Regions from separate parts of the Treponema primitia ZAS-2 genome, predicted to be linked through region 1. Evidence: riboswitches for the same ligand, from Rfam matches in the RefSeq annotation. Region 1 holds a riboswitch; the other holds the start of a gene.
The links. Region 1 has a riboswitch for cobalamin ahead of TREPR_RS16485 (hypothetical protein). Riboswitches for the same ligand answer to the same signal wherever they lie in the genome.
Positions count from the first base shown of each region.

Region 2: linked by a shared signal. The riboswitch ahead of TREPR_RS10505 (formate/nitrite transporter family protein) and the one ahead of TREPR_RS16485 (hypothetical protein) in region 1 are both predicted to bind cobalamin.

Region 1 is NC_015578.1:3,790,514-3,802,195, forward strand. Features, by position in the region: gene TREPR_RS16460 (nitrogenase component 1) at 1-854, opposite strand, end outside; gene TREPR_RS16465 (ABC transporter ATP-binding protein) at 847-1,656, opposite strand; gene TREPR_RS16470 (FecCD family ABC transporter permease) at 1,666-2,679, opposite strand; gene TREPR_RS16475 (ABC transporter substrate-binding protein) at 2,666-3,568, opposite strand; gene TREPR_RS16480 (TonB-dependent receptor plug domain-containing protein) at 3,561-5,588, opposite strand; gene TREPR_RS16485 (hypothetical protein) at 5,616-6,173, opposite strand; cobalamin riboswitch at 6,352-6,611, opposite strand; gene TREPR_RS16490 (cobyric acid synthase) at 6,622-8,076, opposite strand; gene TREPR_RS16495 (ABC transporter ATP-binding protein) at 8,166-8,978, opposite strand; gene TREPR_RS16500 (FecCD family ABC transporter permease) at 8,975-10,057, opposite strand; gene TREPR_RS16505 (precorrin-8X methylmutase) at 10,054-10,692, opposite strand; gene TREPR_RS16510 (cob(I)yrinic acid a,c-diamide adenosyltransferase) at 10,692-11,195, opposite strand; gene TREPR_RS16515 (cobyric acid synthase) at 11,192-11,682, opposite strand, start outside.
Region 2 is NC_015578.1:2,397,661-2,409,342, reverse strand. Features, by position in the region: gene TREPR_RS10540 (putative PEP-binding protein) at 1-1,750, shown strand, start outside; gene TREPR_RS10535 (FMN-binding protein) at 1,762-2,118, shown strand; gene pta (phosphate acetyltransferase) at 2,232-3,230, opposite strand; gene TREPR_RS10525 (bactofilin family protein) at 3,419-3,793, shown strand; gene TREPR_RS10520 (tetratricopeptide repeat protein) at 3,836-4,432, shown strand; gene mtaB (tRNA (N(6)-L-threonylcarbamoyladenosine(37)-C(2))-methylthiotransferase MtaB) at 4,368-6,047, shown strand; tRNA gene TREPR_RS10510 (tRNA-Lys) at 6,084-6,156, shown strand; cobalamin riboswitch at 6,462-6,677, shown strand; gene TREPR_RS10505 (formate/nitrite transporter family protein) at 6,950-7,783, shown strand; gene TREPR_RS10500 (ATP dependent DNA ligase) at 7,905-9,815, opposite strand; gene TREPR_RS10495 (hypothetical protein) at 9,891-10,592, opposite strand; gene TREPR_RS10490 (hypothetical protein) at 10,604-11,209, opposite strand; gene TREPR_RS10485 (PP2C family serine/threonine-protein phosphatase) at 11,220-11,682, opposite strand, start outside.

The DNA of each region.
Region 1 (11,682 bases):
CTGTCAATATCCTGAGGCAGCTCTTTCCGCACCCCGGCAGCGGGGGCTTTTTTGCCGAGGATCCGTTCTTCCAGGTTCTCGTCAGAAAGGGGCTTGGCAGAATAGAGCTCGCTCTGGGAATAAACCTGATCCGCTAGGAAAGAAAACTGTTCCCCCAGCTCCGAGTCCGGGAATGCCTCCACCAGGCACATACCTGCTTTTTCACTGTCTGAAAAGAGATCGCTCCTTGGGAACTGGGCAATAAGGGGGAGCCCCACGGCATCACAGAAACGCTTAACCCGGTCTTCCTCTTCCGCTAGACCCCGGGAATTGAAAATTATGCCCCCGGCGCGGCCCTTCTTCAAATCATAATTATTCAGCCCCCGCAGAATATTATTGGCGGCATAAATTGACATAAATTCACCGGAAGTAACGATATACACTTTTTCTGCATAGTCCCGGCGTATGGGCACCGCAAAACCGCCACAGACCACATCCCCCAGAACATCGTAGAGTATCCCGTCGTAGTTATTATCTTTAATACCCAGCCGTTCCAGAAGTTCAAAGGTGGTCAGTATACCCCGGCCCGCGCAGCCTACCCCCGGCTCCGGCCCTCCCGCTTCTACACAGTGAACCCCGAAGGCGCCCAGGTGAACCACGTCGGAAAGGCAACACTGATCCGGAGTTTTCCCCTTGAGGTAATCCAGTACCGTAGTGATCCGCTCCCCATGAAGCAGAAACCTGGTAGAATCGTGCTTGGGATCGCAGCCTATCTGTAAAATACGCTTCCCCTGCCGGCCAAGAACCGCAGAAATATTCGCGGAGATAGTTGATTTGCCGATTCCGCCCTTTCCGTATACTGCAATCTCAGGCATGTTTAACTTCCTGTTGATCCATGTCGCATTCTTTGTGTTCCCCGGTACTCCGCCAATTTTCCAAGGATTCCAGCATAAAGCTGCGGATATCCATATCGTAAATGGAATTGAGGGTTTCCCCGTCCAGAACCTGGTTCGGTTTGCCGTAGGAAACCAGAGTGCCCTTGTGGATAATAGCGGCGTTATCGCCGTAATAATGGACCATGTTCAAATCATGTAAAACACCAACAACAGTTTTATTATTATCCTTGGCCCAGGTGATGATATATTGCAGTAACTCTATCTGATGTTTCAGATCCAGGTGGTTGGTTGGTTCATCCAACAGGATGATTTCCGGATTCTGCGCCAGGGTCCGTGCCAGGAACACCCGCTGTAATTGCCCCCCGGATAATTCATTTATCATCCGATCCTTTTCACTGTAGAGTCCCAGCCTGTTAAGTATATCCGCAATAATATCCCTATCCTCAGAAGACAGGCTTTTAAGAAACCCCTCAGTGTGGGCATAACGTCCCAGGGAAACCGTATCATAAACGCTGTAGGGAAAATATATCTCCGACATCTGGCCCATGAGGGCAATTTTTTTCGCAAGCTCTTTTCGGCTGAAGGATGACAGATCCCGGCCATCTATGACCACCTTTCCACGATAGGGAAGGATACGGGCTACAGACTTGAGGAGGGTACTCTTACCGCAGCCGTTAGGTCCCAGGATACAGAGAAATTCTCCCTTCTCCGCCTTCAGATTAATATTGTGGATAACATCAAGGCCATCATACCCGCTGCTTAAATTTTTTATTTCCAACATATATACCCCCTACTTCTTTTTAAAGTATACCCATGCAAAGAATGGCGCACCTATCAATGCGGTTATAGCCCCCACAGGAAGTTCCGAGGGAGACACAATGGTCCGGGCTATAAGATCGGTTACCACCATCAGGCTTCCACCAAGAATAAAAGACATGGGTATCACATACCGGTGATTGGACCCCACAATTTTTCGTGCCATGTGAGGCGCGATAAGATCCACAAAACCGATAACACCGCTTAATGAAACCGCCGCCCCGGAAAGGATGGTTGAAAAAACAAACAGCCGCCTCCGCACCTTTTCTGTTTCCACGCCGACGGATTTTGCCTGCTCCTCTCCAAATGTAAGAATATCCATTTCCCTGGTGTACCGCAGTATCCCCAGGGTTCCAATAACAAAAAAGGGAAGCATCAATCTAACATAGGACCAGCCCTTGAGGGCAAAGCTCCCCATTTGCCAGTATATCAGATTCCGGAGTTCTTCCCGAAACAGGGCGAGCAGGGTGGTAAGCAAGGCGCCGATAAAGAGGGTAAACACCATACCAAAGAGAATGATTGTGTTATTCGACATGGTCCTGTCTAACTTTGAGGAAAGGGAAATGACGATATACACTGTTAACAAGCCGAAAAGAAACCCCGTAAGGGGCAGGGTAAATCCGCCAATCAGAGGGATCGTAAACCCCGTAAGCATGATCAGCGCCGCCCCCAGGGTCGCCCCCGAAGAGACCCCCAAAATATAGGGAGAGGCGATCTGGTTTTTCAGAACCGACTGAATCACGGCGCCGCCCATGGCAAGGGAACCGCCTATGATAAAGGCTAACAATACTCGGGGCAGCCTGAGGGTCCATACGATAGACACATCCCGCATCTCAATACCTTCCGTGAGGTGTATGGAAAATATTTTTTCAACAATAATCCTCAGGGTATCATATATAGAGATATAGGTACTCCCGACAGAGGCCCCAATGCATACTATCACTGCTGCAATTATGACACCGATAAGGATCTTCTTAGAACTTTTCATATTTATCCGGATAAACCGCCTTTGCCATCTGCCGCAAGGCCAGGACTATGCGGGCCGAAGGCCGGGCTGCCGAATTGGTATCCACCAAATAAATAGCATTGTTTTTTACCGCATTGATATATTCAAATCCTTCCCTGTTTTTTATTTCCCCAACGGGATTGTATCTCTCCTGGATGTTAGTGATTATGACATCCGGATTTCTCTCCAGAATAGACTCAGCGCCGGGGAAGATAACACCAATCTGATCGGAAAATATATTTACAGTTCCAATGATGGTCATCATCTCATGCAAATAGGTATTCCGCCCTATGGTTACCAGCTCCGGCGCCGGGGATATTTCGAAATACGCCGTCTTTTTGTCCTCGATTGTATTTCCTATAGCAGCTATTTCATCAATCTGGCTTTTAAAGGATCGTACCAATTCCTTGCCCCGATCCGGCACATTCATCAAATCGGCGATAAATTCTATGTCCCCGCATATACCATCAATATCACTGCTCAAGGGTATATACACCACTGAAATACCTGCTTCCCGGATCAACTTAAAAGGGTCATCCCCTGCTCCGATTTTATTATGACCGTTAGAAATTATCACATCCGGATTGAGGCCGATTATAACCTCCGCATCGGGGAAGAAAAAATCTATCAAGGGCAGGTCCTGGTTAACCCCTCTTACACCCAGAGAGTATTTGTCTATGGCGGTCAGTTTATCTGCAAGTCCCAGATCAACTAATATCTCTGTACTGGATGGAGCAGTGGAAATAACTTTATTGACGGGACCGGATATTGCCACGGAGTTCCCGCCCCGGTCGGTTACAAGCCGTGCATTATTCCCGCCGCATCCGGCTAATAACAAGGCTGCCGCAAACAAGGCAGAAAACTTATTCACTTTTTTTCTCCTTGCCGGGTTCAATGTTTATCCGCATACCTATGGTTGCGGTAAACCCGGGCACGGGATATGATTCTTTGGATTCATAGAATGTATTGAGCAGATTCCGAAGCGCTAAAAAAGATGACAAATAATTATTAATTTTTTGATTCACATTAATATTGAGAAGAAAATAAGGGTCCATGGGAGCACTATTATCTCTATCAGAATACCGCAAAGCCTCATAATGCCCCGAAAGCTGAAGGGAGCCGGTTTTCCATGTAAACTCCAGAGATGCGCCGACAGTGTGCATGGGCATATAGGGGATACGTTTATCCGAAGCCCAGGTAAAGCCATAACTAAGCAGGTAACTTAAAAGATATTGATAGGAAAGGGAGATTCCAACGGTTTGAAAAACACCCTTGGATAGCGGCATCACATATTTTACCCTGGTGTCGTTACCAAAATACATCGCCTCCCCTACATTTTCGGGTCTCCAGGTAGTGCCCACAAAAGGAGCCCAGTGAATTGAGTCCTCTGTCCATTGGGTATACATCGTAGTTTCGATATTCAAAAACTCTTTATAGGCGTACAGGACCCCCAAATCCCCCCCCCAGCCGTCTTCGGGTTTAAGGTCCGGATTACCGTTCATACCCCCGCCGGACCAATAGAGATCCTGAAAATCAGGCTGCTTAAAGCTGCGGAAATAATTGTTTTTCAATCTGAGCGAATCGCTTATATTCCAAAGAAGACCAAGCTTTGGAACTGCTACAGCGGGCATACTGGTTTGGGGGCCGCTAAAAACACCCTTGACCGAGGGTATTATGAGAAATTGCTCAAGGGGCTGAAATTCAGCGGTAAGGTAGATTCCGCCGTCATGCCGGTCATGAAAATTAAACTCCGTTGAATTAAGGAAAGCATACTGGTAATCCGCTCCCATCATCAGGGTAAGTTTTTCACCGGGATACCAGGTCCAGCGGTTTATCCCCATAATAAGATGTTCATCATGCAGTGAAGAAGATGATCCATCAATAGAAGGTGCATAATCTAAAGTTTTCCAGCTATGGGAGAGGGACGCCTCAGTTGCAAAATTGTCATGAAAAACCCGGGGCATATCAAGCAGGAGCTTCTGCCGGGTTGAAAAATCCGTCTGCTTGCCGATTAAATCGCTTGAAGAACCCACACCGGATTTGGGAATATTTTTATCCCCATAGTATATATCGCCGGATGCAATAATTGTTGAATAGTCAGGCAAATTCCGGCTATACGATAGTCCGCCGCCAGTATCAAAAACTTCATTGCCTTCCTTCCGGCGGACCGTATCGAAATTTTCATCCTTAAAGAGAAAATGATTCGCTGCCCGGTTCGTAAATATATTGGCAGTAACAGAGTACTTTTCCGCCCCATAGGAACCAAAAAGGGAGTAATTCTGCGAGTCCAGAAGGTCCTCATAATGAGGCTTTTCCACATTGCCATCCTGCTTCCGGTATTTTCCGGGCATGGCTGACGTGTTCGATATACTACCCCCCAGCCGTAAACCTGGTTTTTCCTTCTTCACTGTAATAATATTGATAACCCCGCCAAGGGCACCTGAAACATTGTATTTAGAATCTGAGCCCCCATAGATAACTTCAATCTTGTCTATGGAAGAGGGATCTATCTGGCTTAAATCAAAGCCGCCGGCTACGAGAGAATTAGCGGGAACCCCGTCAATGAGAAAAGCAATGCGATTGGAATCAAAACCCCTCATATTGATATTCGTCTGGTTCCCGTAAGCACCATAACTGGTTATCCCCATATCCAAGGTTTCCTGAAGCAGGGTTGCAAGATCATGGGTATTCTGTTTCTCAATTTCTTCTTTGCTGATTACCCTCATGTGCTGGGTAGTCTCGGTGCTTTCCGTTACGGTAATACCCTCCCCTTCCATAAAGAGGGTATCATCCCATTCCTCTTCCTGAGAAAAAACCGAGCCGGGGATGCTTAAAAAGAGAATCCAGGCCGAAAGTATCCTTCCGACCCGGAGAAAACGTCCCTTCATCATATTAGTTGAAAGTTTTTATAAAGCCCATTACTGCCTGCTCAGGGGAGCAGCCTGCAATGCTGATGCACCTCCGTACCGTTCAGCATTTACAGGGCTGAATTTTAGTATGGCTTCTTCCAGTGTTATTACTTCCACATGATCGTTGTCAGGGTACTTATCGGAAGTAGCGACATCGTATGCGCTTCCCATTATTACTGAGCCTGATTCCAGCTTACGATAATAAACAGCCTGATAGGAGCCAGGGGCGGTATAAGCTGTAATTGATTTTGGATTATCATATTTAACAATAATAGCTCCTGCGGCTAAACTAAAATTGTAAACATATACAATATTAGCGGAAAACCCCAATCCATATCCCCCATCGTTATAAATGAGCCTGGTATTGCTTATTTCATAACCATCATAGACGTTGGCCCAGGAACCAATAAGTCCCGGGTTGAGCTGGTGACCATCCTCAAATTCTTCACCATCCATATCGCACCCAGTCAGGGATAGTGCCCCCGCAACAAGGCCCAGCACGAGAAACAGGAAAATCGCCCGCCCGAAAGCGCGGGTTTTCCCAACCGAAAAATTGTGTGTAAACATGGCTCTCTCCTTTCCGAAGAAAAGGAGCCCGGGAACAGGAACGGACCTTAATCCGCAGTTCCCCGTGGAAAAAATGCCGATTAAATTTCGGATTTTTTCTCTAGGCTCTATCCTCGAAGCCTGAAAAAATTTGTTTGGCCCCCGCGTTGTCCTCCCGCGGAAAGCCTGGTCCCTAAAGGGGCCTACGCATACCAAAGTCTCCTGGCTTCCGGGTTTTCAGTCGGAACTGAACCAATTCTGCCGGCCTTCCCAGCCAGAATCACCTGTTGGAACAGGGATCCTTTAGCCAGTGGCCGTAAACGGCGGAATCGGCGAACATCAAGGCATTCTGGGCCTTAATGTTGAAATTCGGTTACAGTTACGGGACAGCGGAGGATTTTCACCTCGCTTCCTCTGAAATATGCACTTTTAAGTATATAGGTGATTTGGGACGCCGTCAAGTAAAATTTTATGAGGCGAATGAAGCAATGGTCAGGATACCTTCAATATCGAGGCAGCCCGCAAGTTCCGCCGCAAAGGCATCCAGGGCTGCTTCAACCCTTACGGTTTGATCAATCCCATCTGAGATAAGGCCAAGCTTGGCCAACCACCGCGAGCGCTGCCTGGGATCGTCAAACAGGCGATGAATATAGCAGCCGGCAACACGCCCATCCTGACTGACCGCGCCGTCCAGGGCGCCATTGGAAAATTGGAGCAGGGGGACGGCGCCGGGGTCAAGCTCGGTTCGCCCGCAATGGATTTCATACCCCCGGAAAGGCGTGTGATCGCCCAGGCTGATTCCATCGACTTCCGTCACACGCTTATCCTCGGTAAGCACGGTGCGCACCGGCAGCAGGCCAAGCCCCGGGACTTCCCCCGGCGTTCCTTCCAGGCCCAGGGGATCCGCTATGGTTTTCCCCAGCATCTGGTAGCCCCCGCAGAGGCCCAGCACATGCCCGCCCCGCCTGATATGGGCGGCCAAGTCCAGGTCCCAACCCTGGGCCCGGAAAAACGCCAGGTCGCTGATGGTGGTTTTGCTTCCGGGCAAAATGATCAGCCGGGCATTTCCCGGCAAAGCCTGTCCCGGCGGCACATGGACGATTCGCACCGAGGCTTCAGCATCCAGGGCGTCAAAGTCATCGGAGTTCGATATGTGGGGAAGCAGGGGAATCGCTATGGTCACCCCATCCTTGCCGGCCATATCCGCGGGTATAGCATCTTCCTCGGGCAGGCTGCGCGCTGCGGCAATCCAGGGCACAATCCCCAAACCACGCCAGCCGGTCGATTTTTCAATGGACCGGTAGCCATCATGAAAAAGCCTTACATCCCCACGGAAGCGGTTGATGAGAAAGCCCTTGATCATTGCCGCATCTTCCGGGTCCAGGACTGCCTTGGTACCCACCAAGGACGCGATAACACCGCCTCGATCAATATCACCCACCAAGATGACCGGTACACCCGCAGGCCGGGCAAATCCCATATTGGCGATATCGCCGTTTCTCAGATTTATTTCCGCCGGGCTGCCCGCCCCCTCAACGATCACCAGGTCGCTTTCAGCGCGCAGCCGTTCAAAAGACTGCATCACCGGCCCAATCAAAGAAGTGCGGCCATCATTGAAATCTTCCGCACGAAGCTTGCCGTATACTTTTCCCTGGACAATGACCTGGGCATCGGTGTTCGATTCGGGTTTCAAAAGCACAGGGTTCATGTCGACACTTGGCGGAACCCGGCAGCCCTGGGCTTGCAGGGCCTGGGCACGGCCGATTTCCCCGCCATCGGCGGTGGGCGCCGCATTGTTGGACATATTTTGCGCCTTAAAGGGACGAACCTTCAGGCCCCTATTGGCAAACAGCCTGCAAAGTCCCGCTACCAGAACTGATTTACCGACATCCGAGCCGGTGCCTTGAAGCATGATGGCTGGCATTAGGCGCCTCCTTCATAGGTATTCGAGCAAAACCATGAGACGGTATACCACAGGCGGATAGATCAGGCAAGACGAATTATCAAAGCCGCTTATGGCGATTCACCCATGTTATCGTAAAAAAGAAATCCCCTGCAAGGCAAAATTTCCGCTTTCACCGAAAACACCCCGGCAAAAAATTCCGGGGTAAAGACCCTATCGGGGTTCCCATCGGCGGCGATTCGGCCCCGATTGAGGGCGATGATCCGGCTGGTAAAGCGGTAGGCCAGGTTCAGGTCGTGGTGTATGCCGATAACCGTGAGTCCCCGATCTTTTACCAACCGAGAGAGGAGCTTCATCATGGCGATTCGGGCGGCTATGTCCAGCTCGCTCAGGGTTTCGTCCAGGAGGAGAAGCCGGGAAGGGGCGGCGGCAGAACCGGGATCGGGGAAAATCTGGAGCAGCGCCCGGGCCAGGAGGAGCCGCTGCATCTGGCCCCCGGAAATTTCGGTGACACTCTTGGCGGCCAGGTGCCAGACACCGGTTTCTTCCATAAGTTCCCGGGCCCGGTCCAGGGAAGCTTCATCCCAGGGGGCAAAACGGCTCTGGTGGGGGTGAAGGCCCATGAGGACCGTCTCCAGGCAGGTGTAGGGGAACTCAATTCGCCCGCCCTGGGGCACAAAGGCTATGCGCCGGGCCCGCTCAGGCACGGGGTACCGGTGTATTTCCCGGTTTTCTAGCAGGACTTCCCCGGTAGCGGGGGTAAAATAGCCTAACAGGAGCTGGAAAAGGGTAGTTTTGCCGCTGCCGTTGGGGCCAACCAGGGCTATATGCTCACCACTTTCCACCGAAAGGGCAATGTCCTTCAGCACATCCTCCTTATTGCTGTACGAAAAGGAGAGGTTTTTCACCGAAAGGAGGCTCATAGGCCACGCCCGCCCTTTTGTCTGAGGAAAATGAAGATGAAAAAGGGCCCCCCTAGAAGGGTGGTGAGGACCCCGACGGGTATTTCGCCCCCGGACAGAAGCCGAGCGAAGGTATCGGCGGCGCAGAGGAGGAGTCCTCCAAGGAGGGCGGACAGGGGTATGAGCAGCCGGTTGTCCGAGGTAACGGCCATGCGCAGCAGGTGGGGCACGATGAGGCCTACAAAGCCTATCACCCCGCAGGTGGAGACGCAGACAGCAGAGATGGTGGCGCCCAGGAAAAGGTAGAACAGCCGGGTCCGCTTGACCTGGACTCCCAGGGATTCGGCGCTGCGGCTGCCCAGGGTCAGGATGTTCAGATCCGCCGCAAAAATCCGGGCCAGGACAAGGGCGGCGGGGACCACTGTCGCGAGAAGCAGAGCTTCATTCCAGCCTTTGGCGGAAAGGCTTCCCATGAGCCAAAAAACGATTGCACCAACGTTTTCACCGGAAAGCATTTTCAGAAAACTGATGCCCGCAGAAAGGATGGCGCTGAGTATGATCCCCGCCATGATGAGGTTCGCGCTGACCAGGCCGCTGCTCCGTTGTGCAATGAGCAGCACCAGTGCCAGGGTCAGAGCAGCGAAAACCAGGGCCGCCGAGGATACCGGGAGGAGCAGGCCCAAGGTTATGTTGAAAAATATAGCCAGGGAGGCACCGAAAGCTGCGCCGGTGCTTATGCCTAAGGTATAGGGATCCGCCAAAGGGTTTTGGAGTATGCCCTGGAATATCACCCCGGCTACCGCCAGCCCAGCCCCGGCGAGTATGCTGAGGAGTATCCTGGGAAGCCGCAGTTCCCAGACCACCGCAACCATTCCCGAGGAAATGCCTGCCAGTGCTTCCGGACTGCCGACCGGCCCGAAAAAAGCGGTCCGGAGCTTTGCCGAAAGGATACGGAGTATGCTGGACGCCGGGATATCCATGGCCCCCATACCCAGAGTAAAGATCACAGCCAGGACTAGGGCAACCCAGAGCAGCAGTCCCAGGAGGAAACACCGTTTCCGAATCGCCCTGTAGGCCTGGACCGGGTCCACAGTTTTCACAAAGCTTCCTCCGCCATACGCAGCAGGGCATTGCAGATAGCCGCCGCCACCGGACTGCCACCCTTCCGGCCCCGCACAGTAATATAAGGGGCGGTCCCGGCCATAAGCTTCTCCTTGGACTCCATCACGTTGACGAAGCCCACAGGTACGCCGATGATCAGCGGGGCCATCAACAGGCCCCGGGAATGTAAATCAAAGAGGCGGCCTAAAGCGGTGGGGGCGTTACCGATGGCGAAGATCAGGGGCTTCCCAAGGGCCGCCGCCTTATCCATGGCAGCCAGGGCCCGGGTGGTGCCGTTTTTCTTTGCCGATTCCGCCACATCACTGTCCGCCATGAAACAGTAAACCTCAGCGCCAAATTTTCCCAGCCGCACTTTATCTATGCCGGCCTGGGCCATCCGGGTGTCAGTGACTATGGATGTTCCTTCACGCAGGGCCTGTATTGCCAGAAGGGCGGCGCCTTCTGAAGCACAGAGATTCTGCACAAAGCTGAAATCGGCGGTGGCGTGAATCACCCGTATAAGGACGGCTTCCAGTATCGGGTCCAGTTTAGGCATATCAGGGGCGAGCTCCCGGCGAATGATCTCAAAACTCCGCTTTTCAATGTCCTCAGGCTTATCGTATTGCCAATTCATTAATATTCAATTCCTTCCCGGGCTTTCACGCCCAGATCGTAGGGGTGTTTTATCTTCCGGATCTCCGAAACATAATCCGCCGCCTCCACCAGATGAGGGGGCGGGTCCCGGCCGGTAAGAACCAATTCGGGCTTTTCCCCTGTTTTAAAAACCAGATCGTCTATCAGCTCCCGATCCAGGGCGCCCAGGTTATAGGCGGACAAAACTTCGTCCATGACCAGGAGATCACAGGGCAGGGCCAGGGCTTCTTTAAGGTTACTGTTATTATCATCGGTCATTTCTGTGCGGGTATCTTCGACCAGGTTCCGAAAAAAACCGTAATCCTTCTTGTTCCGCAGTACCGTGATATTCGGAACAAATTTCAGGCTGTGAATCTCCCCGGTATCCCGGCCTTTCATGAATTGCAGTATTACTACGCGCTTTCCGCTTCCGGCTGCCCTCAGGGCAAGTCCCAGGGCGGCGGTTGTTTTTCCCTTACCGTCGCCGGTATAAATATGGATCATGCTCCCTCCTCCAGTATGCGGTATATAAAGGGCATATCCAGGTTTTCCCGTACCGCATCCTCCAAGATATCAAACTGCTCTTCCTTGTACTGGTGCAGATCAAATACATGATCCGACAATGAAGCTATTCCTTTCTTTTCACAGAGGGCCGCAAAAAGGGCTGACCGGCATTCGGCGCTGTCAAAAATACCGTGGAGGTAGGTTCCGTACACATTGCCCCGTTGGGTCAAAAGGGATCGCTCTTCCGTACCATCCGCATTAAAGGTGCTTCCCATGTGGATTTCGTAGCCCTCTACGGCGCAGCCTCCAAAGGCCGTGACAATACCCTTCACCTGTTTCCGCTGTTTTTCCCGCATGAACACTGTCCGCTGGGGCAGAAGGCTAAGCCCCGCCATACTGCCGCCACCCTCGATTTCCACGCCTTCCCCATCTGTGACCTTTTCCCCCAGCATTTGATACCCCCCGCAGATGCCGAAGATCATGGTTC
Region 2 (11,682 bases), 1.4 Mb from region 1:
AAATAGTTTTTTTAACCCCCCTGGGCTTACCCGGGAGGGGGAGGGCGGCGCCACTGGTGCGGAACAGCGTTCCCCCCAGGAGGAACTCGCCCTGATCCTGGACCGGGAAAGGCGGCACAGTATTAGTAAGGCCGAGGCGCTCAGGGCCCTGAGTCCCCATCTGCTCAATGAACTGCTCCGCCCGGCCCTGGTTCCCGCAAGCCTCAGCTCCCTTCCTTGCTGGAGCGGCGGCCTTGCCGGTTCAGCAGGGGCAGTGGTAGGCAAAGCCTATTTCAGCGCCGCCGCATTGTTGGAAGAGCGGAAGCGGGCCCTGCAAAACGGGGAAGACGGCAGGTGCATCCTGGTCCTGAACGCCGCCTTTGCCGGGGATGTGCCGGCCATTGAGGCCGCAGAGGGGGTGCTCAGCGCAGAAGGGGGCTACTCGGCCCATGCCTCGGTGCTGGCCCGTCAGTACGGCAAGCCGGCCCTGACCGCCCCGGAACTGCGGATCAACGGGACCGGAGCGGTTCTAGGGGATCTGGAATTCGCCCAGGGGGATACCATCACCCTGAACGTGCCCTATTCCGGCCCGCCTTCGGTGTACCTGGGCGAAGGGGAACTGATCCCCCGGGCTGTCACCGATGAGCTTTCGGAATACATAGCCCTGGCAAAGGGGATGCTAAAAAAGTTCCATGTCCGGGCCAATGTGGAAACCCCCCGGGAAGCCGCCCTGGCCCTGGCCCTGGGCGCCGAGGGCATCGGCCTTTGCCGCACCGAGCACATGTTCTTTGCCCCGGAACGGATCAACCTTTTCCGGGAACTCATCCTGGCTATTTCGGCGGAGGATCGGAAACTGGTTCTGGAAAAAATCCTCCCCATGCAGCGGGAGGATTTTACCGGCATACTCAGGATCATGGCCGGGAAGGAAGTGTGCATCAGGCTTCTTGACGCCCCGCTCCACGAATTTATGCCCCGCACCGGGGAAGAACTGGAATCCTACTCAGGGTACCTGCGGGCCGGAGGAAAACCCTCCCCTTCGCCCGGAGAACTCCGGGCCCGGATCGACGCGCTGCGGGAAAGCAACCCCATGTTGGGCCATAGGGGCTGCCGCATCGCCATAAGCTATCCGGAAATCTACGCCATGCAAGCCCGGGCAATTTTTGAAGCGGCCCAAGCCCTGCGGAAAGAGGGGATAGAATCCCGACTGGAAATCATGGTCCCCCTGGTGATGAACCCCCGGGAATTCAGACTCATCGCCTGGGGCAAAAAAATCGAGGGAGACCGTTTCCCCGGCATTGCGGACACTGAGGAAGCGGTACACTGGGAGCAAAATGCTGAACCTATCCCCTATAGAATCGGCGCTATGATCGAGCTGCCCGCAGCGGCCCTGGGAGCCGGGGACATTGCCGGATACGCGCAGTTTTTCAGCTTCGGTACCAACGACCTGACCCAAACCGCCCTGGGCCTTTCCCGTGACGATGCGGTCGGTTTTTTGCCCGCCTATTCCCGCTTCGATCTTTTGGAAGGCAACCCCTTTAGTGTGCTGGACGAAAGGGTAAAGGAACTCATCGTCCTGGCGGTGGATCGGGGCCGCCTTACACGCCCGGACCTGGTCTGCGGGCTCTGCGGTGAACAGGGCGCAGACCCGGCGGCGATTCGGTTTTGTATGGACACGGGGATAGATTATGTGTCATGCTCTCCATACGCGGTGCCCGCAGCCATACTGGCGGCAGCGCAAATTGCAACGCAGTTTCAGTTGGAAAAAGAATGAGGAGAAATACTGTGAAAAAATCAACAGGAGCCCTGGGCGTGATTTTAGTTTTACTTGCTGCCCTTAGCGGATGCGCCAGCAGGTTTGATAAACTACAGCCCCTTATGCCGGATTTGCAGGGAAAAGCAGATGGCGCCTACAGGGGCAGCTATAAGGCGTTCCCGGTGTCGGTTATCCTGGACGTGGAAGTAAAGGATACCGCCCTGACAAACATAACCATTATAAAACATTTTAATGGCCGGGGAAGCAAAGCCGAAAAGATCATTGAGACGGTTTTAGCAAAACAAAGTGTGGAAGTTGACACTGTGAGCGGCGCTACCGCAAGCAGCAAAGTTATTTTGAAGGCCATAGAAAACGCATTGGAATAAGCAGGTACGGAACGATAGCCTTTTTATACACCCACCTAATTGTCAACAAAAGAGCCGGCCCGGACATCAGTCCAAGCCGGCTCCCCGTTAATTTCTTTTCGTACCTTTTCTAATTACTTCGCCCGTGCCAATGTAACCGCCGAGGTTACCACGATGTCTTCCACCGAGGCGCCCCTTGAAAGGTCGCTGATGGGTTTGGCGAAACCCTGGAGGAAGGGGCCGAAGGCTTCGCCCTTGCCCAGGCGCTGTACCAGTTTGTAGCCGATGTTGCCGGAGCCCAGATCGGGGAATACCAGGGTGTTCACCTTACCGCGGATGGGGCTGCCCGGGGCTTTTTTGTCGGTCACCGAGGGGACCAGGGCTGCGTCGGCCTGGATTTCACCGTCGATTACCAGGGCCGGGGCTTTGGCCTTTACCTTTTCCAGGGCTTCCCGCACTTTGAGCACATTGGGGTGATCCCCGCCGGAACCCTTGGTTGAGAAGGAGAGCAGGGCTATCACCGCGTCAACCCCGAGGAATTCCTTGCAAGACTGGGAGGCGCTGATGGCGATATCAGCCAACTGGTCCGCCGTGGGGTCCGGGACCACCGCACAGTCCGAGAAGATCAGGGTACCGTCAACCCCCCAGGCTTTATCGGTGGTTTGCACCACAAAGCAGGAGGAGGCAGTCTTGGAGCCCGGGATGGTGCCGATAATGGCAAGCCCTGCCCGGAGCACGTCCGCGGTGGCGCTTTCCGCGCCGGCTACCATGGCGTCTGCATCACCCAGGTGGACCATCATGGCCCCCCAGCGCAGGAAGTGGCCCATCTCTTTCTTGGCCTGTTCCTCGGTCATGCCCTTGTGTTTCCGCAGTTCGTAGTATTCCTGGGCATATTTGCCCGCCAGGGGGGAAACCAGGGGGTTGATGATGTTAATCCCCCCTAAATTGACCCCTTCATTTTCGGCAACTGCCTGAATGTCCGATTCCTTGCCCACCAGGGTCACCGAAGCGGCCAGTTTTTCGTCCAAAATGATCCGGGCAGCCTTGATAGTCCGGGGCTCGGTCCCCTCGGCCAGCACCAGCCGTTTTTGCAGGGTCTTGGCCTTTTGGCGCATGTCGTTTACAAAGTTCATATGTACTCCTTTGGTTTAAATTGGTTCAAAAACGCTTATAGACCAGTTTACCCCGTAAGCGGGGAACACGCAAGGGGAAAAAAGGCTAAGTGATAGGAGTCGAAGAAGCGGTTTCTCTTAGCGCCTCAATTCCTGGGCTATTGACGGGAGGGCAATCCGCGGGTAATTATTAAGATTGGAGTATACCAATGACCGATGTGCATAATGATAGCCTCGAAGATGAGGATTTTGATACAATTTTGTCCGAGGATATTCATTTTTCCGGCACCCTGAGTTTTGAGAAGCCTTTTCTCATCCGGGGGAAACTTTCCGGGGAGATAGAAGCCCATGGGCTCCTGGTTATTGATGAAGGGGCGGTGGTGGAAGCCAATATTAACGCCCCCAGGGTGATAATCAGAGGCTCTGTTACGGGGGATATCACGGCCACGGAAAAGGTAGAGGTCGCGGTAACCGGAAAATTGAAGGGTAATGTCAGCGCCCCGGAGGTTTTTATGGAAACCGGCTGCCTGTTTAATGGGCGCTGTACCATGACAGAACGGACTAACCCGGAAAATGCGGAATAACAAGGGATGAAGGCGTTTTTTTTCAGCGGGGGACTGTTTTTAATGCTCCTTTTTACGGCAAAGACCTTTGCCCAAACCCGTCCCGATGCCCTGCTTGAGTACCGTAACCGCAATTATGAAAGCGCCGTGAGCATCTGTAAAAATGAAATCGCCGAATACCGCAACAATCTGGATGCCCATGTGGTGATTTGCTGGAGCCTTATCAGCCTGGGCAGATACGAAGAAGCTCTGAACTATGCCCGGCTGGGCTGGGATATTAGCCGTTATGATCAGCGGATAGTGGAAATTTTGGGTGAAATAAGCTATTACCAGGGTCGGAATGCCGATGGGCTTCAGTATTTTCAGGAGTACATCAACCTTGCCCCCGAGGGGGGGCGTATCGATATGGTTTACTATTTTATTGGGGAGATTTACATTCGCCTGGGCCGCTTCCGCCACGCCGACATAGCCCTTTCCACGGCGGTCCACTATATGCCGGGAAACGCCGCCTGGTGGACCCGTCTGGCTTACGCCCGGGAAAACGCCGGGGAGCTTCAGGAGGCGGTCTACGCCTATGAACAGGCCCTGGCCCTGAATGCCCAGTATTCTGATGCCCGCCGGGGCCTGGACCGTACCCGGGCAGCCATGGCCATCCGCTAAATTCATGGTATCCGTCGAAATCCACACCCTGGGCTGCAAGCTGAATCAGCTTGAAAGCGAATCCATCGCCGAATCCTTCCGCCGGGAGGGCTTCCCGGTCCACGCCGGGGATGCCGCTGCCGATGAAGCCGCCGAAGCCCAGGGTCTTCCCGCCCTAGCGCTGATCAACACCTGCACGGTTACCTCTAAGTCAGAGCAGAAAGCACGGCGCCTGATCCGAAAAGCCCTGAAGGATCACCCCCAGGGCTGTGTCATTGTCACCGGCTGCTATGCCCAGGTGGAGGCAGAAGCCATCGCCGCCCTGGAGACTGCATCTCCCCGGCGCCTCTTTGTGGTAAGCGGGGACAATAAGAGCCTTCTCCTGGACCTGCCCCGTCAATTGCGCGTAACTTGCAACGAAGTTTCCCACGACGCCTCGCCGGATCCTCTGTCCCCGGCGGAACTGTCCCGGCTTTTGGAAACTTGTCTAAAAGGGAATACTGCCGCCGCGCCGGAGCCGAGCCAGCCGGCGGCCAGCGCCGCCCCCGGAGCTGCGCCGGAGCCACCACGCTCAGCCGCTGTACCCGGCACCATCCCGGAGCCGCCGCGCCTTGCCGGCGTGCCCTGGGCCGTCCCGGATCTGCCCCTCCCGCCGGCCTTCCGGTTTAATGTAAAGGAGTTTTCGTTTCATTCCCGGCCCTTCCTGAAAATCCAGGACGGCTGTAATCACGCCTGTTCCTATTGCCGGGTTTCCATTGCCCGGGGCCCCAGCGTCAGCCTGGACCCGGAAACCGTCCTGTCCCGGCTCCGGGAACTGGAGGCTTCAGGCCATGGCGAAGCGGTACTCACCGGGGTAAACCTCAACCAGTACGAGGCGAATACAGGTTCCCAGAGTACAAGTCTGGGGGACTTGCTGGAGTACCTTCTGGCAAATACCCGGACCATCGCAATTCGCCTTTCCTCTCTTGAACCGGACTGTCTGACCGAGCCTTTTCTCCGGGTCCTGGCCCATGATCGCATACGTCCCCATTTTCACCTGTCGGTCCAGTCCGGCAGCCCCCTGGTCCTGGAGCGTATGCGCCGCCCCTACGGTCCGGAAGCCGTGGAAAGCGCCATCCGCCGCCTCCGGTCCCTGCGGGACGACCCCTTCCTGGCCTGCGACATCATCACAGGCTTTCCCGGAGAAACCCCCGCTGAATTTGAGAAAACCCGTGAACTTTGCCAAAAAGCCGACTTTGCCTGGATCCACGCCTTCCCCTATTCCCCCCGTCCCGGCACACCAGCCTACGCTTTCAAGGACCATATCCCCGAGCGGGAAGCGGTCAGCCGGGTGGAAGCCCTAATCGCCCTGGCCCGCCAAGGCCGCGCCGCCTACATCAGCCGCCAGGCCGGAAAAACCGTGGATGCCATTGTGGAGGAAAGCCCTGTCACTATGGAATCTCAAGGGTGTACTTCTTTTGTAAGCGCTTTATCAGAAAATTACTTACATTTGAAATTACCCCTGGAGGCGGATCAGCCGCCCCTTTCCCCGGGAAGCGTCCTTCGCTGCCGCATCCTGGAACCGGCGCCTCCGGATACCCACTTTGACGCGGTGGCGCTTCCAAAAATGCCGGAAAATTCCCTTTCAGAGCCTTGACTTTTACCTGTGTAACCGGGTAAAGTACTTGAACCCGGGCCGCTAGCTCAGTAGGTAGAGCAACGCCCTTTTAAGGCGTGGGTCGCCTGTTCGAATCAGGCGCGGCTCAAAGGTATTTCTAGTCCTCGTAAGCAATTACGGGGACGTTTTTTTTCAAAAAACAAAGATTGGGTGACAACTGTACGTACTTTTCTCCTCACAGAGGAATGATGGCGTTCGCCTAATGCTCCGGGTAGCATGGGCTGCGGTCAATAGAAGCGGGAATGAATAGCCAGGGGAATAGCTGGTATCATCTAAGGATCAGCCGTACTGAAGCGGGACAAGCACTGTAAAAATAATACCATAAATAAGAAACAATCCAAAAAATCAATCAAAACAAGAAAAATTCAACAAGAAAAATTCCGCTTGACAGAATGGCAGGGCTACTGTAGATTTCAGTTAGTATATTTCAAAGGAAGGGAGGTGATCGGTATTGACTGAGATTCCTCCGCTATCCCGTAACTGTGAGTGGGTTTTCCATCATTAACGGTCACTGGCCAGACTAAAATCCGACTGGGAAGGCCGATGGAAATGTCCGGTGAGTAGCCGGAGCCCATAAGCCAGGAGACTTTGATATATGGTTGCGTTTTTTTTAAGGCTCGTGGGTTAGTCTGAAAAGTTGTTTCTTTATAACAGCCTGTTTTTTGTTTTTTTCCTATCCAGGGAGGATGTGTGCATATCCATCACCATGGCTGTGCCCTGTTTTTCGGTTTTTATAGGAATGGAGTCTGGCACGGGTGGTCCGGTCGGGCAATGCAGAACGCGCAATTTCTTTGTTCCTTGGCCTCTGTCTTCTTGCATTCCTCTCCGCTTGTGGAAGGCAGAGGTTTTTTTTAAACTATTTTTTTAAAGGGGTATTATCTATGGAAGCACGTTCACCTGCTGAAATCTTAGCGTACACCAGCGATGCCGGGGTCACCAAGGTCCGACGAAACCTGTTTCAGGAACTAATCCTGGCATTCCTGGCGGGAGTCTTTATTGCATTTGCCTCCGAGGGATCCAACATGGCTGCCTTCAACCTCTTTGCGGACCCGAACACCTACGGGCTTGGTAAAGTGTTGGCCGGCGCGGTGTTCGGTACCGGGCTGATGCTGGTGGTATTGGCCGGGGGCGAATTGTTTACCGGCAACACCCTGATCGCCGTGGCTGCCCTGGACCGGAAGATCAAGGTCCGGGAACTGTTGTGCAACTGGCTGGTGGTCTACATCGGCAACCTCATCGGGAGTCTGTTCATTGCCTACATGATGAAGGAATCCGGGCTCTTTAACAGCGGTGCCAATGTTCTTGGCGGCCAGACTATCAAGATCGCCGCATATAAGACGGCTCTGCCTTTCCACTCGGCATTTTTCTTAGGGATCATGTGTAACTGGCTGGTGTGTCTGGCTGTATGGGTTTCCTACGGCTCCAAAGACCTGACCGGCAAAATCCTGGCTATCTTTTTCATCATCTGTTTGTTCATCACTTCCGGGTTCGAGCACTCGGTAGCCAATATGTATTATATTCCTGCGGGTATCTGGGCAAAAGCGAACCCGGCCTGGGTGGAAGCTTCCCATGTAGCGGCAGATGCTTTGGCAAATCTTAACTGGGGAACTTTCTTTTACAAAAACCTCCTCCCGGTAACTCTGGGCAATATCGTAGGTGGCGCAGGCATGGTGGGCTTGCTGTACTGGCTGTCACTTAAAAAAAAGGCCGCCTGAAGTTTTTTGTGCAGTGAAAATGTCCTTGTAAAAAACAACAGACATAAAAAAATATCAATATAGTTTTATTAATATATCACAAAGGAAGCGGGGTGAAACTCCCCCGTTTCCTTTGTCGCTATTACCCAATCTGCATCCATCCGGTCTTTACCTCTTTTTCGATACAGCGCCGGCATAGAGCCATGATTTGTTCTTCGCTTTCCGATATACGTACCTCGATGGACAGAGGTTCTGCACGGCCTGCGCTAAAATTGGTATACGAAAAAACAAAGGATGGATAATCCGGCGTTCCCCCTTTATTTGTACGCCATACTACATATTTTTGTACCATCATAGAGGATGATTCCTTTTTATACACCCGCCGGAACAGTACTTTTGAGGGCGCAGTTTCGGTGGGCAACGACATAACTGTTGGGGACAGCGCGGTTTGTACCGGAATTTGGGACAGGCGCAGATCAACAGGGTTTACTTTCTTGTCATCCCGGAACCGCTCAATAACTGCGGATACAAAACTATAGCCGGGGGCGGCGCCGATTTTGTTCAGGCCGCTTTTCTGTAAAGCAAGCAGGGGATTACGGATTAGCCCTGCGGCATTTTCGGTGAGTACATCATTGACAGACAGTTCTACTACCAATTCAGGTTTAACAAGGTGGAACGCCGCATGATTTGAATCAACTTCCACATAATTTGACGGAATTTTCTGCGCCATAAGGCGGCTGTAAAGGGATTTCTTCTGTTCCGTTGTCAAGCCGTTCCCGGTGCGCCCTATTATTTGATATTGATCCGCTTCGCCGTCTTCTTTTTTCATAAGCGCATAGAGTAGGCTTCGTACCGCGCCACCGCCGTCCGCCTCGGAAAAGCCTACTACTGCTGCGTCTATGGTTTGACGGGGTTTTATCTTGTAAAGGCCGGTTTTCCCGGATCGCACCACAAGCCCTTCGCTGCCTTCACCTTCAACCCATTCGGTAAATATGCTTTGCACTTCGAATTTGTTATGGCAAACCGTATGCCTGACAGGGTACACGAATTGGGTGTCAGTAAAGATGTATCCCAGTTGCACATGGGTTTGGCCGTAGTTTTCTCCCTGCCATTGAACGTCATCAAGAGACACAATATCAAAGGGGGCGAGCCGGAGGTGGTTGTGATCGCCCTTTTCCGCCAGTGCAGACAAGGCGTCCGTCACCCTTGTTCTGCCGCCCGATTCATCGGCGTAGAGTTCCGCAGCAATTATAGCGCTCTGTATTTTCGACCTGCTAAAACAAGATGCGGCCGCAGCGGCGCAGGGCAATGAGGAATCCAGGGTTTTGCCGCTTGAATTAACAATGGTGAGTTTTCCGTCCCCTGTTCCGCCGTTATTTTCCCAAAAGAGCAGGGTTAAGAGGCCATCATATTTCCTGGTAACAAAAAATTCGTTCCCATAAAGCCTGTCTTCTATTTGGGAAGGGTTAAGGGGCACAAAATTTTTCGATATATTCTTTTTGTAATCTACTGCCTGCTGTGAATATTCAGACGGCACTTGTCTGTCTTTGTCCATTTCAGGAGGCGTTAAATCCTCAACACTATTATAAACCCGGGAAAAGCGCGGTGCGTTAATCGACTTTACGATACGTTCCAGGCACGAAGGGGTGTTCGCGTCAAGTACCAGTTCGGCATTGCTAGCCCAGTGACCGAGGAAATCACGATTGCATGCCTTGCCTATTGCCACCGCCGAAATATCGGCGGCTTTCCACCAGTTGTTTGCGTGGAGTTTTACCAGGGCCGATTCGGTTTCGGCAAAGTTGCCGGAATCGGAACTTCCTGCAGAAAAAAGCACGATCACCGGCGGATAATAGCCCTGGGGGTTTTTCAAAAAAGTTTTTGTGGAAAGTTTGCCCCCCAGGGTATCGCACATTGCAGAAAATCCCCGCTCACCTTCATAGTACAGTAAATCTGTTTCAAGGCAAGTTTCGCTGCTGGTCTCAGATAAGTCTTGCAGGCAGGATTGCAGTTGGGTGATAGCAGTTTCCAGGGTGTTCCTCTTAAGATCGGGCATACAAGTATCAATAATAAGAAAAATAACCGTACTTTTGCGCGGTAATGCTTCGGCCAAATTAAGTAATGACATGGCTTATATATCCTTTAATTCCATATTGCTCAAATGCAGAATCAGGCAATACGCAGTTCCGGCGGGTTCGCCCTCTATACGCCCTTCCAAAAATCCTCGATAGGGCGTCCCGCCCAGGCTGAGCACAATAGGCTCGGCGCCGGATTTACCACCACCCACCAAAAGCAGGGTGTTTTGCGTATGTAATTGCCGTGCCATATCGAAAAGAAAGTCGTAACTCAGGCCCGAGGTATGGCGCAGCTGGTAATTGCGGGTAAACACAAAACGCCGGATAGCTTCATCCTTGGGGATCTGTTTCCCCGTCCAGCGTATGGGAATTTCGGACGCGATATTTGCCGCCTGTTTTGAAAGGTTCCGCCGTTCTATTTCCTCACCTTCTTTATTGAACAGGGTTTGCACAAGGTTAAACATATAAGCCATATCGCCGTTTGTATGCACATAGAGTTTAACCGTTTTGTGCAGAAACCGTCCCACCTGTTCAAAATCGATTTCCCTGTCCCCTGAAATGAGGGCCTCCCCCACAGCGTCAAGTGAGCCGTGTTGGGAAATGAGGGCTTCGAAACTTGTTGTTGTTTTAATAAACTGCACGCTTTGTTTTTCCGTGCCATCGGCCATCACCAGCTTGGTACGCTGCCGGTACGGGAAAGGTTCCAGGGCTACCTTTGCGTCACGCTGCTTTTCGTTGGTAATATTGATTAAACGCATATCCTTTCCTTTTAACGGAATGAAAAATCAATTTCGCTGTCTGATTCTTCATCAATATCTTCGGTTTCCATGTCCCCAAGCATAGCATTTTGTTCCAGTGTGAGCATGGCAAAGGAAGCCTCGTAACCGGTGAGCATAAAAAGAGTGTTGTTTGATACAAGCAGAAATGCGGTCTCCTGTTCATAAGAATCACGGTAATTGTAAGGAAATGTATAAATACTTTTCCCCACCGCCGCAATACATTCAGGCGGAACCGGAAGTTTGTAAATTGTCTTAATTGTATGATTAAGAAACACTTCCGGGGTAACTGCTTGTTCTATCGTAATTGATCCGTCATAGCTGGACTTGTGCAAGCCAAGTTCACTGCCATCAAGGGCAACGGTTTTCAGGGTTGAACGTTCCACCCATTCACCCATGGATGACAGGTTTCCCATGCCTATGCCGCCTTTTGGCAGGATCAGGCCGCTGCTTTCATCCATTGAAACCAGTGAACAAACACTGTCGTCCCGTGCAATAGCCTGGGTCTCCTGTCTGCCGTAGAGTTTTTTTCGGTCAATTTTTTCAGGCGCTGCGCTATATGATATTCCCTGTATTAAAAAAGTTAAGCCTCTTGCCATACTATCCTCCTTAGGGGTTTACCCTCACTATACCGGCAATCGACACATCATCACCGCTGCCTTTTTGTGTAAGAACAGGCAAAAAATCGCATAGCTCCATTAATCCTTTTTTAAAACCTTCCTTAGAAAAATTATCCTCAATAATGCTGTATAACCCGTTCAGATGTTTTTCGTTTTCATGAACCGGATACGAATTATCCACACCGTCAGTACCAATAAACAGCGCGGCAGGAATTTTGCGGCTTGCATAATACCGGAATTCCGAACCCGGATCAGTATCGCACAGGGAAGTCGTTACATTGAGAAAGCATTTTTCGTCCCAGGGAATGGGCTGCAAAAAATCGCCATCAGCGTAACGGACCGCGCATTTACCATCCCCGATTTGCAGGCCGAACCAGCCGCTGCGGCTTACCCCCGCTGCAATAAGCGTTGATCCGTAGGCCTCCCGTGGGTTTCGGCTATCCGGAGGGTCC